One region of the Lysinibacillus sp. FSL K6-0102 genome, then DNA from elsewhere that is predicted to be linked to it. Evidence: riboswitches for the same ligand, from Rfam matches in the RefSeq annotation. Region 1 holds a riboswitch; each other region holds the start of a gene.
The links. A riboswitch is a leader RNA that binds a small molecule or an ion and turns the genes downstream of it on or off. The one in region 1 is predicted to bind cobalamin.

Region 1 (3,139 bases):
AGAACATGACAATTGGTTCTAAGAAAAATGCACTAATCCCAGCAAGTATTAAAGGCATGGACACTGGGATAACAAAATAGGCAGCTAGAAGTAGTGATATTATCACAATCAACCGAAAAATCAATTTCCTAGCATTAAATTTATTCATAAACTCACCTTCTTTGCGAAAAAAATTAAGTTAAGTGTACCATAAATCAAATTTTATTACGTTCTGAAACAATAAAGGTAGGGATGAATTATGGAAAAAGAGATTTTGCAACTTTTTAGTAATCTAACAGAGCATGATCGCGATATTCAATATGAATCTTACGAGGAATTAATAAAAATTATGCAAGAACCCGTAGATTGGACATATGCAGTTTGGGAACAGCTAATAAAAGCTCTTACATACAATAATGGTTATTCTCGTGCACGTGCTGCACAAATTTTATGCGCTTTAGCTGCAAAAAGTGATCCAGAAGAAAGGGTCTTGGAGGATTTTTTAAAGATTTGGGCTGTGACTTACGATGAACAATCTGCTACGGCAAGGCATGCATTACAAGCAATTTGGAAAATTGGACAGGCGGGTCCAGTACAAAGAGATTTGGTTGTATCGTATCTAGCTAAAAGATTTCAAACATGTATAGATGAAAAACAGCCATCTCTTATTCGTCAGGATATTATAATGTCATTTAAAAAGTTATATGATCAAACAAATGACTCGAAATTATTAGATATTGCCCATCGTTTAATTAATGAAGAACAAGATGCTAAATATAAAAAGAAGTATAAGTCAGCCATCCGTTCAAAGTAGCGAGGTGGTGTTTTTTTGTGCAAATTCTTTGATGAACGATAGAATAGTCAACTATAATGAATGAAAAAAGGGGATTATGCATGAGCATTTATAATTATCTAGTTCGGAAGCCTAATGGCGAAATTTTATCGATGGAAACATATCGTGGAAAAACAATGTTAATTGTTAACACGGCAAACCAATGCCGATTTACATATCAATTTGAAGACTTACAGAAAATGTATGATAGATATGGAAAAGAGAATTTTGTAGTTCTTGGATTCCCTTGTGATCAATTTGGCCATCAAAATCCTGAAGATGGGGAGGAAACTAAGCATCTATGCAAGGTAAACTATGGGGTCACATTCCCGATTTTTGAGCTTGTACAGGTAAATGGAGAGGCTACCCATCCACTCTTTAATTATTTAAAGCATGAAGTGGATTACCGAGAGTTTGGGAAGGCAAGTATGCAGGAGAAAATGTTGGCAGAAGCAATTGTTCAACTTGCCCCAAGCTTTTTAGATGGTCGTAATATTCGCTGGAACTTTACAAAATTTCTAGTAGATGCTAATGGTAAGACCGTCGCACGCTTTGAACCAACAGATTCACAGCTCGATATTGAAAAAGCAATTGAAACACTATTATAGTAAATTTCTTAATAATGTAAAAATTTGTTAGGGTTTTCTCTTCAAGTAGAAATAATGCTATATTTTAAAACTGTGTACAGCTATTTTTTCTGAAGCATATATGATAAACTGCTTTACAAATGAAATATTCTTGCAGAATAAAGGTGCTAATTAGCATAATCGGGAATCCGGTGAAAAACCGGAGCTGTTTCCGCAACTGTAAGTGCAGCCATTATAAAGATTTACCACTGTCTCAAAGAAGATGGGAAGGTCCTTTATAACACATTCGTTTCATGTGACGAACTGTACAAGCCAGGAGACCGACCTTTATTTGAACGTATAAAAACTTCTCGGAAGCTAGGAGGATATACGGCAAATACATAGGCTTTGTCCAGTTTGATGGCTCATTATGTTATTTTTGTCGTTCCTTTGCAAAAAGGAGCGACTTTTTTATGCCTTTCAAATAAGAATTTTTCATTATAGAAAATAGGGGGGAAGCAAGTGAAAAAAGATGCCCGTTATTCTTGTTATCCATTTATGCGTGAGAAAGCTTCAACGGTCGATTTTGAAATTCGAACAGATAGTCTGACAACACATCTAGGAGTTGCATTAGCTGCGGTAAAAAAAGAGGATGTTCAAGTTGTTGCTGAGGATTTATTGCTTATGTTACCTATGGCTTATCATGTGAATGGCTCAGTACGTGGGAAATTAGCAGTAACTGAAGAGGATTTATCTTGGTTAAGTGAACGTTATGATTTTTACGTTCGCCATGTGAAGGAAGAGATTCAAAGTTTTGTTTTACCTCAAGGAACAGAGGCTGCTGCAGCCTTACATCTTTGTCGCAGTGAGGCAAAAAAATCATATCGTACTTTACACAAAGTATCAGAAGAACGAGAGGTTCCAGCTATTCTTTTCGATTACCTTGGTTTATTAGCTAATGTATGTTTTGTCATGGCTGTTTTTATGAATCAGCAAGCTGGAATAGCGGAAATACCGTTTATTAGTAAATCCTACCCAATGAAAAAGAAAAAGGAGAATAACAATGAAAAAAGTATTTAATTTCCAATGGCTATCAGTGCTCTTACTTGCACTGGTATTAGCAGGCTGTGGCACTGCTGAAGATACAAAAAATAAAGATGCTTCGCAAGATACACAACAAGCAGAGAAAACAAGCTATAAAGTGACAGATGACCGTGGAGTGGAAATAGAGTTTAAAGAAGTACCAAAAACAGTTGTATCTTTACAACCAAGTAATACTGAAATTTTGTTTGCTTTAGGTGTTGGCGATAAAATTGTAGGAGCAACTGAGTACGATACTTACCCAGAGGAAGCACAAAAAATTGAACGTGTCTCTGATACTATGAACTTTAACAGTGAAAGAATTATAGCGTTAAAGCCAGATGTTGTCATTGCTTATACAATAGGTGATAAGGATGCCCTAAAGCCGCTTGAGGACGCAGGAATTAAAGTGTTTGTTATTCAATCTGCGACTACTTTCGACGATGTTTATGGAGATATCGAACAAATTGCTGCTGTGATGGATGTTCCTGATAAAGGAAATAAATTAAACGAAGAGATTAAAGCGAAAATTGCTGAAGTACAAACGAAGGTGAAGGATGTAAAAACGCCGAAAAATGTTTATTTAGAGGTTAGCCCTAAGCCAGACATATATACAGCAGGCTCTAGCACTTTCCAGCAAGAAATATTAGATGCAGCTAATGTTAATAATGTTTTTTCTGAC
Region 2 (3,139 bases), 1.9 Mb from region 1:
AATTTCGCCTCGTACACACCACTAGCATTTGGTGTAGCTGATTCATTTGCAAAGCTATGTGGATCTGTAGGTGGTCCATTGGTACGCCAGAAATTAATATCCACCTGGTCATCCATCAATTTTTGAAGACCGACCATTACATCTGCCCCTTCTAAATTCAACTGAACGCCAATTTTTGCGAGTTCACCTTGCATTAATTCTGCCATTGGTTTTTGAATTGCATCAGATGCAATGTAAATCAAATCTAAAGACAACAGCTGTCCGTTTTTTGAACGAATTTTTTCACCCTTAGGTAATAACCACCCTGCCTCATCTAGCAATTGTTGGGCTTTTTCTGGATTGTATACAATAGGTGCTAAATCTATATTGGCATAAGGAATCGCATCCCAGAACAATGTGTTCGCTACTTTTTCCGTACCATGTGTAATACTGTCGACCATTTGTTCCTTATTAATAGCATATTGAATGGCTTGACGTACCTTTAGCTCAGATAATGGACCAGATTGTGTATTGAATAGCAGTGCTTTCGTAGATAAAGGCTCAGAGGTAGCAGTTTTGTATTTGCCACTGTCTTTTAAATACGTATAGTTATCTAAACTAATAATGCCACGCCCATAAATTAAATCTAATTCTTCGTTTTCAAATGCTAATGAAATAGATTCTGAGTCAGGAATAATTTTTACTTTTATTTGTTCAACTAGTGGTTTTTCTCCCCAATAGTTTTCATTGCGACTAAATAATGCATATTCGTCCTTTTTGTATTCAGTTAATACCCAAGGGCCTGTTCCAATCGGTGCTTTGATAGAATCTTGCGTCATATCATCCTTTGGGAATCCGTTATCCCCTAAAAAACGGAAAGGTCTGACGAAGGCAAGTTCGTTTAAGACTGGATAATAAGGCTCATCCAATTGCAGACGAATTGTAAAATCATCTACTTTTACAACCTCTTTCATGTGGTTAACCATGCCCATCCAAGAATGCATGTCTCGATTCGCTAAAACGGCGTCAAAGTTACGAATGACATTATCTGCATTAAATGCAGTGCCGTCTGAATATTTCACGTCTTTTCTTAGATGGAAAGTATACGAAGTTTTATCCTCAGAGATGTCCCAGCTTTCGGCGAGCTTAGGCGTAACAGTACCATCATCATTGTATTCCACCAAGGATTCATAAACCATTGCTTGGGCAGTCATTTGATTCGGTAAATATGTATGAGGATTCAATGGACCGACATCTAATGGCCAGCCAATCGTTATTATTTTTTCATCTGTTTGGTTTGCTGAGGTCTTTTCCTTTTCTTCATCCGTGCCTGTACAGCCAGCAAGTAAACTGAACGTCAGGACAAGCAGGAAAGGAAGTAAATACTTTGTCAATCTCATTTTCTGTCTCCTATCTCTATTCGTAGTACAAATACATCTACTTGTTGAAGAAGAGAAGGCATAAAAAAACCTTATTCTAAAAAAGAATAAGGACAGAAAAACCCACGATGAGCAAGTCTCCATCCATCTCCCTATCTTTCGTAGATCATCAATGAATCTTCTTACAAGCAGGCATTCTGGCTCATGAATCATCATTTTGTTTCACCTTCCCAAGTACTCACTCAGTGGTATTTGAAACAAAACTCCTCATTTACAGCTGCGGGACAGCATGGGATTTTCACCCATTTTCCTTTTAATTGAATGAAAGACGATTTCACTCAAACTTGTAATGATTGCTATGAAATTAGTAATAAACATAACATGCTCGCATGTTCACGTCAATTTTACTTTCTGAAGATAATATATATATATCGACGTAAGATAAAAAGACTAGGGATTTACCCTAGTCTTCGTTATTGGAGAGTAGATGTAGTAGATTAAAAATCATTTCGTTAGCTTGATGTAGATTGTTGTACAGCTTGACGCAACGTTTTAGTAGCAGCAACCATATTCGCTAAAGCTGCAACGGTTTCATCTTCTTTTCTCGTTTTTAAGCCACAATCTGGATTCACCCAGAATTGATAACGGTCCAGCACCTGTAGACTATCTTTCATAATAGCGAGCATTTCATCCTCGCTTGGTACACGAGGGCTATGAATATCATAGACGCCTAAGCCAATTCCTTTTTTATAGGGCTGTGCTTGTAGTGAGGTAATAAGTTCCCCATGACTTCGTGATGTTTCTATGGAAATCACATCTGCATCTAGTGCGCTAATTGGTTCGATGAAATCATTAAACTCGCAGTAACACATATGTGTATGGATTTGTGTTTCATCTTTGACACTAGATGTCGCAAGCTTAAAGGAATTGACAGCCCACTCTAAGTAAGCCCCCCATTCCTCCTTTCTAAGCGGTAAACCTTCTCTTAACGCTGGCTCGTCCACTTGAATAATTGATATACCTGCGTTTTCTAGTGCTTCCACCTCTTTACGGAGTGCTAATGCAATTTGATAAGCGACATCTTTACGGGACAAATCATCTCGCACAAAGGACCAATTTAATATTGTTACTGGCCCTGTCAGCATGCCTTTTACAAATCGCTTCGTTAGGCTTTGGGCATAGGCGGATTCTTTTACGGTAATTGGTGAAGCCCATGCAACATCTCCATAAATGATCGGAGGCTTCACACAGCGTGATCCATATGAAACAACCCACGCTTTCTCTGTAAAGGCAAAGCCAGTCAGCTTTTCACCGAAATATTCGACCATATCTGTACGCTCAAATTCACCATGAACAAGTACATCGATATCTAATTCCTCTTGTATGGAGATCCAGCGCTTTGTTTCGTCTTCTAAAAATGTTTCATAGGCTTCATTCGATAATTGATTCTTTCGCCACGCATTACGATTTCTTTTCACTTCATCTGATTGCGGGAAGCTACCGATTGTAGTTGTTGGAAACAGCGGTAATCCTAAGGCTTGTTGTTGGATCGTTTGTCGCTTCGTAAAATTACTGTGTCGTTCAAAATCTTGCTTTGTCACAGTTTGAACGGCTTGATGAATTAACTTATTTTGGCGGATTGGATGATTTTTTAGAGCCTCAATCGCCTTCATACTTTCTGAAAAATTATGTTGTAAGGAACCATCTTTATCTCGTCTATATTTAGTCAGCCCCGTGATTTCTACGATTTTCTCATCTGCGAAGGCCAGAGACTGCTTTAA
Region 3 (3,139 bases), 1.4 Mb from region 1:
GTACTAACAATCGATTTTGCACTTACTAAATCTTGAATCAGCTCTACATAGGTTTTATAGCCTATAATCATATCACTTTGTTGTAAAGCCTCTACTGCACGTGTCGTAATATGCTTAAAATCTCCAGGTCCAAAGCCTACTACGAAAATTTTTCCTTTTTGCGCCATGTTGTTACCCCTCTTTCACCTTTTCGATCCCTTTAATGGCAGTTGTTTGAGCAGTACGCTGTAATGTACCTTCACGAAGTGTAAAGACATGTTCGTTGTATAAGGATTCATGATGTAAATCTTGTACTAGTGTTCTAGCATGCTCTGTTGATGGCACACGATACCAGTTTCCTTGAGGATAAGCGATTACCACACAAGCATCCTTGCAGCGTCCATTACAGCGCGTTCTTGTCGTATGTATTTCCTGATCGAGTGCTTGCCGCTGTATCTCATCTCGAATGGCTAAGGTAATTTCCTCCCCATCCTTTTTCATGCAGCTACTGCCATTGCAAATAAAGAGATGTGTTTTCATCCCCTCTAAATTCCAAGTTGTCATCTTCTGTCTCCCCTCATTTGCTTTTTGGAAAAAGAAAAACCTTTACTCTATAACGAAGAGTAAAGGTTTTGTAGAAGCCAAATAAAAACGAATAGAATGAAATACAGGTACCCGCTTTCGCTTCAACTTCTCCCTCCGAAAAGTTTGCATGCACAATCAAATAAGCAGGTTTCCTGACTTAAGCTTCATTTTACTGTCGCACCTTCCCAAGTTTGTACCAGTGGCTTTGCGATTTCATCAGCTATTACAGTAGCGGGGGCTGTATTGGATTTTCACCAATTTCCCTATTATCTCGAACTATTCGAGCACTTATTGACGTTTTATATGAAATTTTTATTAGAATTTTAAATAGAAAACTGTCTTTATCATATCTTATTATTTTAAAATTTCAATATTTCTTTAAAAATTTATGACAAATTTATCAATTTTGAATGGAACTAGGTATGAATTTTATACAATCTATATAATTTGCGCACAAAATTTTATCAGAATATTCACCGTTGACCTTTAATTTAAAAAATTTCATAAAAGGTATAGCATATTTATGGAAATTCATGTTACACTTTGTCGTGAAATCTCACAATTTGAATGTTTTTCGGTGCAAAGTGCTTGTCATTTTGCTTAAAAGGGAAGCCGGTTTGAGTCCGGCGCGGTCCCGCCACTGTAATAGGGAGCTTTATAGAATATGTCACTGTCCAACGGATGGGAAGACCTATAAAGCATTGAACTAGAGCCAGGAGACCTGCCGAAAAATAAGTGATCGTTTCAACCTACGAGGATAGGTGTGCGGCTTAGCAGATGAGACTGTTATTTGCTTTTTTAGCTATGCACTTTTCCACCTAAGGAGAAGTGCTTTTTTTAATTACGCACGCAATATTCTAAAAATCTATTAATTAGTTAGGAGGAAAGCTTTTTGACATTATCATGGTGGAAACTTAGTTATTTTTTACTGGCCTTTTTAATCGTGCCAAAACGTGCCTTTGCCATGCATATCATGGAAGGTTTTTTACCAATCGAATGGGCTATTTTTTGGTGGGTGATCTCTATCCCATTTATCATTCTAGGATTGCGTTCTATTCGAAAAACCATTGATGAAAATCCTGAAACAAAAATGCTTTTGGGGCTTTCAGGAGCCTTTGCCTTTGTGCTATCCGCCCTAAAAATCCCTTCAGTTACAGGTAGTTGTTCTCACCCAACTGGTGTAGGACTTGGGACAGTACTCTTTGGCCCTCTAGCAATGAGTGTAATTGGAACAATCGTTTTATTATTTCAATCTTTATTATTAGCTCATGGAGGAATTACAACTTTAGGGGCTAATGCCTTTTCTATGGCTATTGTTGGTCCTTTTATTGCTTACTTTGTCTTTAAAGGGGCTCAAAAAGTAGGGTTGTCATTTTCACTAGCCATATTCTTTGCAGCTATGCTTGGTGATTTAGGTACATACATTGTGACTTCTGTACAACTAGCACTAGCCTTTCCTTCAGAGGTTGGAGGCTTTATGGCATCCTTTACAAAGTTTGCAGGTATTTTTGCCTTAACTCAAATTCCTTTAGCAGTGAGTGAAGGAATTTTAACGGTCATTGTGATGAATTTCTTGAAAAAATACAATGTTAGCGAATTAAAAACGTTACGTGTTTTCTCAACAAAGGAGGCACATTAACAAATGAAAAAAAATTTATTGTTATTAGCAATTGTTGTGTTGTTAGCCATCATTCCCTTATTCATACAAAAAGGTGCTGAATTTGGTGGTGCTGATGGAGAAGCAGAAGCAGCTATTGGTGAAATTAATGCGGAATATGAACCATGGTTTGAAAGTCTATGGGAGCCACCAAGTGGTGAAATCGAAAGCTTATTATTCGTGCTACAGGCAGCTATAGGAGCTGGCTTTATTGGCTACTTCATCGGCTATATGCGTGGCAAACACAAAGAAGGTTAACCATTATGTTACTCATTGATAAGTATGCCTATCTGAATAAGCTAGCGTCCGTTCATCCGCTAGAAAAAATGATATTTTCACTTGGACTACTTCTCATAACGCTCATCATGAGAGATGAACGACTTTCACTCATTACATTTTTTGTAATGAGTGCTTTTATCATTTTAGGTGCAAAAATTCCGCTTGCATACTACGGCAAATTATTATTGCTACCTAGCTTTTTCTTATTAACAAGTCTCGTATCTATTTTACTTTCCTTTACATCATCAACGAATACACTCCCTGCCCATATTTGGTCGTTTACATTTAGGAATTGGACTGTCTTTATTGGGAATGCAAGTGTGTTAGCAGCGCAACAGCTGTTCTTTATTGTCCTTGGTAGCATTAGTTGTTTATACTTTTTAATTCTAACCACTTCCGTACAAGGAATATGTTATGTGCTACGACAATGGCGACTCCCCTCTTTATTAGTGGAGCTCGTCGAACTAATCTATCGTTTTATTTTTATGTTTTTAGAAAGCATGCAAAATATACATCTCGCCCAGCAAGCACGTCTTGGCTATCATTCACCGATGCAATGGCTACGCTCTGTCTCCATGCTTATTGTGGCATTATTTGTGGAAATGTTTCAGCGTAGCCGAGAGCTCAACAATGCCATGC
Region 4 (3,139 bases), 160 kb from region 1:
AACCCCTTCGTGAACTGTTCAGGAACATATGTAAGATACGGCTTCCCTGTCATAGGATGTATTTGAATATCCGCAAAAACACCAAATACATCTTGCAGCACTGTTGGCGTAAGTACTTCCTCTGGTGTACCATGACAAACTATTCGCCCTTGCTGTAAAACGTAAATTTGATCGCAATACATAGCAGCAATATTCAAATCATGTAAAGCTGCTACTACGGTTAAATGCAAAGTCTGAATTAAATCCATAAGTTGAAGTTGATGTTGAATATCTAAATGATTCGTCGGCTCATCTAATATTAATATCTGTGCTTGTTGAGCGAGTGCCCTTGCAACCATGACACGTTTTTTCTCGCCACCAGAAAGCGAACTAAAGCTTCGTTTCTCTAAATGCGATATGCCCGTTTGTCTAAGAGCCTCTTTAACAATTTGAAAATCTTTCTCTTGATCAAGCTCTAACAGCTTTTTATGTGGGGTTCTTCCCATACTGACTAAATCATGCACAGTGAAATCAAATAATACGGGTGTCTCTTGGCTTACAACAGCCAAATTTTTCGCAATTGCTTTACTTGATTGCTTTAATATATCTTGCTCATTTAATACTACTGATCCACTTTCAGGTTTTAGGAGACGATACATATTTTTTAACAATGTTGATTTTCCGCTCCCATTAGGACCAATTAATCCAACAAATTGCTTTTCTTTTATTTGAATGCTTACATCATGCAGTATACGCTGATCGTAAATGGAGAATGATACTTGTTTCGCTTCTAATGTCATGGAAGTTAATCTCCTTCACCGAAAGAATAGTTGTTACGACGGAGAAGCCAAATGAAAAATGGTCCTCCACAAAAAGCTGTAATAATACCAATTGGCATTTCCTGAGGAGCAATAATAATTCGAGCAAAGGCATCTGCCCATACTAAGAATATTCCACCTATTAAAGCACTGATAGGTATTACGTATTTATAGTTTGAGCCCACAATTAAACGCACAATATGGGGAATAATCAATCCCACAAATCCTATAGAACCACTAACTGCGACAAGCACACCTGTTAATAGAGATACTAGTAGTATTAACTGAATACGGAATTGCTGAAGATTAACGCCTAATGTCACTGCCGCCTCTTCTCCTAGTAATAATAAATTTAAATTGCGATAGTGTAGCCACAGTAGCCCAAATACAACCAAGAATACGAAAGCTGGAATCACAATATTATTCCATTTGGCTCCAGCTAAACTACCTAGCATCCAAAACATAACAGCCTTTAAGGCCCCTTCTTGCTTTGACATCATTAAAATAAAGTTAGAGATAGCCGTTAAGATAAAGGACACAGCCATGCCTGCCAATAGCAAGCGGAAAATAGAGACACGTCCCCCAACACGTGATAAGAAAAAGACAAGTGCAATGGCAAGTAATGAACCAAGGAATGCGGATACTGAAAGAGCGTAAATACCTAAAAATGAAAAGGCTCCTAAAATAATCACAGAAGTAGCTCCGACAGCTGCCCCTGAAGAAATCCCTAGAATATACGGGTCTGCAATAGAATTACGTACTAGTGCCTGAATGGCTGCCCCTGCAATAGCTAACCCCGCTCCTACTATCGCAGCTAGCAAAACACGAGGTGCTCTTATTTGCCAGATGATGATTTCCTGAGAGCGACTCCAATCTTGCTCGATCGAATTTTGTATAAAAGGAATTTTAGAAAGAATAACTTTCCATACATATAACGGTGTAACTGAAACTGAGCCAACCATTACAGCAAAGGTCATTGAAACAATTAATACCATGAAAAGTACGAAGGAAAATAACATAAATTTTTTATTCATCTGTTTTAAACTCCTACTGAATATTGATGAATGAAGCAATAAAAAAAGGTATCCCATGCGAAAATGCGCATAGAAATACCCAAGATTAAACAAAGTCAGAAAAATATCCAGCTATTGTCCGTAATTGCTTGCATCCTCGTGGGCATTACAGGTATTACTAAATGGCAGGTCTCCTGGCTTCGATTCACTATCCTATAATTGCCTTCCCATTCTTAAACAGTGGCAAATCATATTATAGGATTCCTCGTTACAGTTGCGGGACAGCGTCGGACTTCCACCGACTTCCCTTTTAAGTGACATTCAAAATGTCACACCAATAGTATTTGAAGTTATAAAATTGTGACGGTTCTATCATACATTTTTATAGATAGATAGTCTACTTCAATTTAATTCAGCAATTGCGTTAACTTATATAAATAATAAGGTTTACACAAATACATTCGTTTTTTACACTAGCAGTAATAACTTATAAAACGAGGTGAAATCATGGCAACTGTTACACAACATAGTCACCATAAGTTAAGAACTGTTGACATTACCTACATTGGATTATTTACAACGTTAATGATGGTGGGTGCTAATATCACTTCCTTTGCACCTTTTATGGTAGTTGGTGGTGTACCCATTACGCTTCAAACCTTCTTTGCAATTTTAGCAGGGCTTATTCTTGGTAGTAGAAAAGGTGCGCTCGCCTGCACAATTTATATGTGCGTAGGATTGGCAGGAGCTCCTGTCTTTGCTCGTTTCGGGGGTGGAATTGGCCAAATTTTAAGCCCTACCTTTGGGTTTATTATTACATTTATATTTGCGGCATTTGTTGCGGGGTTAATCGTAGAACGAAGCGGAACAAAGAAAAGTTTTATCGTAGCTGCTTTGGTAGCAACGGCTATAAATTATTTGATAGGAACAAATTGGATGTTTTTTGCCTATAAGCTATGGGCAAGTGCGCCAGAGAATTTTTCATATAAGCTCGCTTGGCTTTGGATGATTCCTCCACTACCAAAAGATATTATTTTAGCTATTTTTGCTGGTATCTTCGCCCATAGATTACAAAAAACATTGAAGATCATGCCCATTCAATAGCATCTCTCCCCGCCAGACTAGAGAAATGTTTTTCATAGGTTATATCCATCGTTTCTGCACATTTATTTGCTACATTAGGAGCACATAGTGAGGAGGATATCATATGAAATTCAATAAAAGATGGTCAGTCGGACTATTATCAGTAGTCGCTCTAATTAGTTTATCGGCTTGTACAGAGGATCAAACAAAACCTGCGTCCACTTCTAATGAAGCTGCTGAAGAAAT

Region 2: it holds a riboswitch for cobalamin, as region 1 does, so the genes downstream of both, nikA (nickel ABC transporter substrate-binding protein) here and NYE73_RS22475 (hypothetical protein) in region 1, are expected to answer to the same signal.
Region 3: it holds a riboswitch for cobalamin, as region 1 does, so the genes downstream of both, NYE73_RS15575 (energy-coupling factor ABC transporter permease) here and NYE73_RS22475 (hypothetical protein) in region 1, are expected to answer to the same signal.
Region 4: it holds a riboswitch for cobalamin, as region 1 does, so the genes downstream of both, NYE73_RS21725 (FecCD family ABC transporter permease) here and NYE73_RS22475 (hypothetical protein) in region 1, are expected to answer to the same signal.

Annotation. Positions count from the first base shown of each region.
Region 1 covers NZ_JBBOPH010000001.1:4,428,907-4,432,045, reverse strand. Annotated here, with positions in the region: gene ytvI (sporulation integral membrane protein YtvI) at 1-148, opposite strand, end outside; gene NYE73_RS22485 (hypothetical protein) at 239-793, shown strand; gene NYE73_RS22480 (glutathione peroxidase) at 874-1,419, shown strand; cobalamin riboswitch at 1,544-1,741, shown strand; gene NYE73_RS22475 (hypothetical protein) at 1,900-2,457, shown strand; gene NYE73_RS22470 (ABC transporter substrate-binding protein) at 2,441-3,139, shown strand, end outside.
Region 2 covers NZ_JBBOPH010000001.1:2,551,775-2,554,913, reverse strand. Annotated here, with positions in the region: gene nikA (nickel ABC transporter substrate-binding protein) at 1-1,379, opposite strand, end outside; cobalamin riboswitch at 1,529-1,721, opposite strand; gene metE (5-methyltetrahydropteroyltriglutamate--homocysteine S-methyltransferase) at 1,871-3,139, opposite strand, start outside.
Region 3 covers NZ_JBBOPH010000001.1:3,048,361-3,051,499, forward strand. Annotated here, with positions in the region: gene cobJ (precorrin-3B C(17)-methyltransferase) at 1-167, opposite strand, end outside; gene NYE73_RS15570 ((2Fe-2S) ferredoxin domain-containing protein) at 172-543, opposite strand; cobalamin riboswitch at 690-871, opposite strand; cobalamin riboswitch at 1,123-1,307, shown strand; gene NYE73_RS15575 (energy-coupling factor ABC transporter permease) at 1,457-2,203, shown strand; gene NYE73_RS15580 (energy-coupling factor ABC transporter substrate-binding protein) at 2,207-2,479, shown strand; gene cbiQ (cobalt ECF transporter T component CbiQ) at 2,485-3,139, shown strand, end outside.
Region 4 covers NZ_JBBOPH010000001.1:4,271,832-4,274,970, forward strand. Annotated here, with positions in the region: gene NYE73_RS21720 (heme ABC transporter ATP-binding protein) at 1-779, opposite strand, end outside; gene NYE73_RS21725 (FecCD family ABC transporter permease) at 785-1,831, opposite strand; cobalamin riboswitch at 1,978-2,164, opposite strand; gene NYE73_RS21730 (biotin transporter BioY) at 2,318-2,914, shown strand; gene NYE73_RS21735 (YdhK family protein) at 3,018-3,139, shown strand, end outside.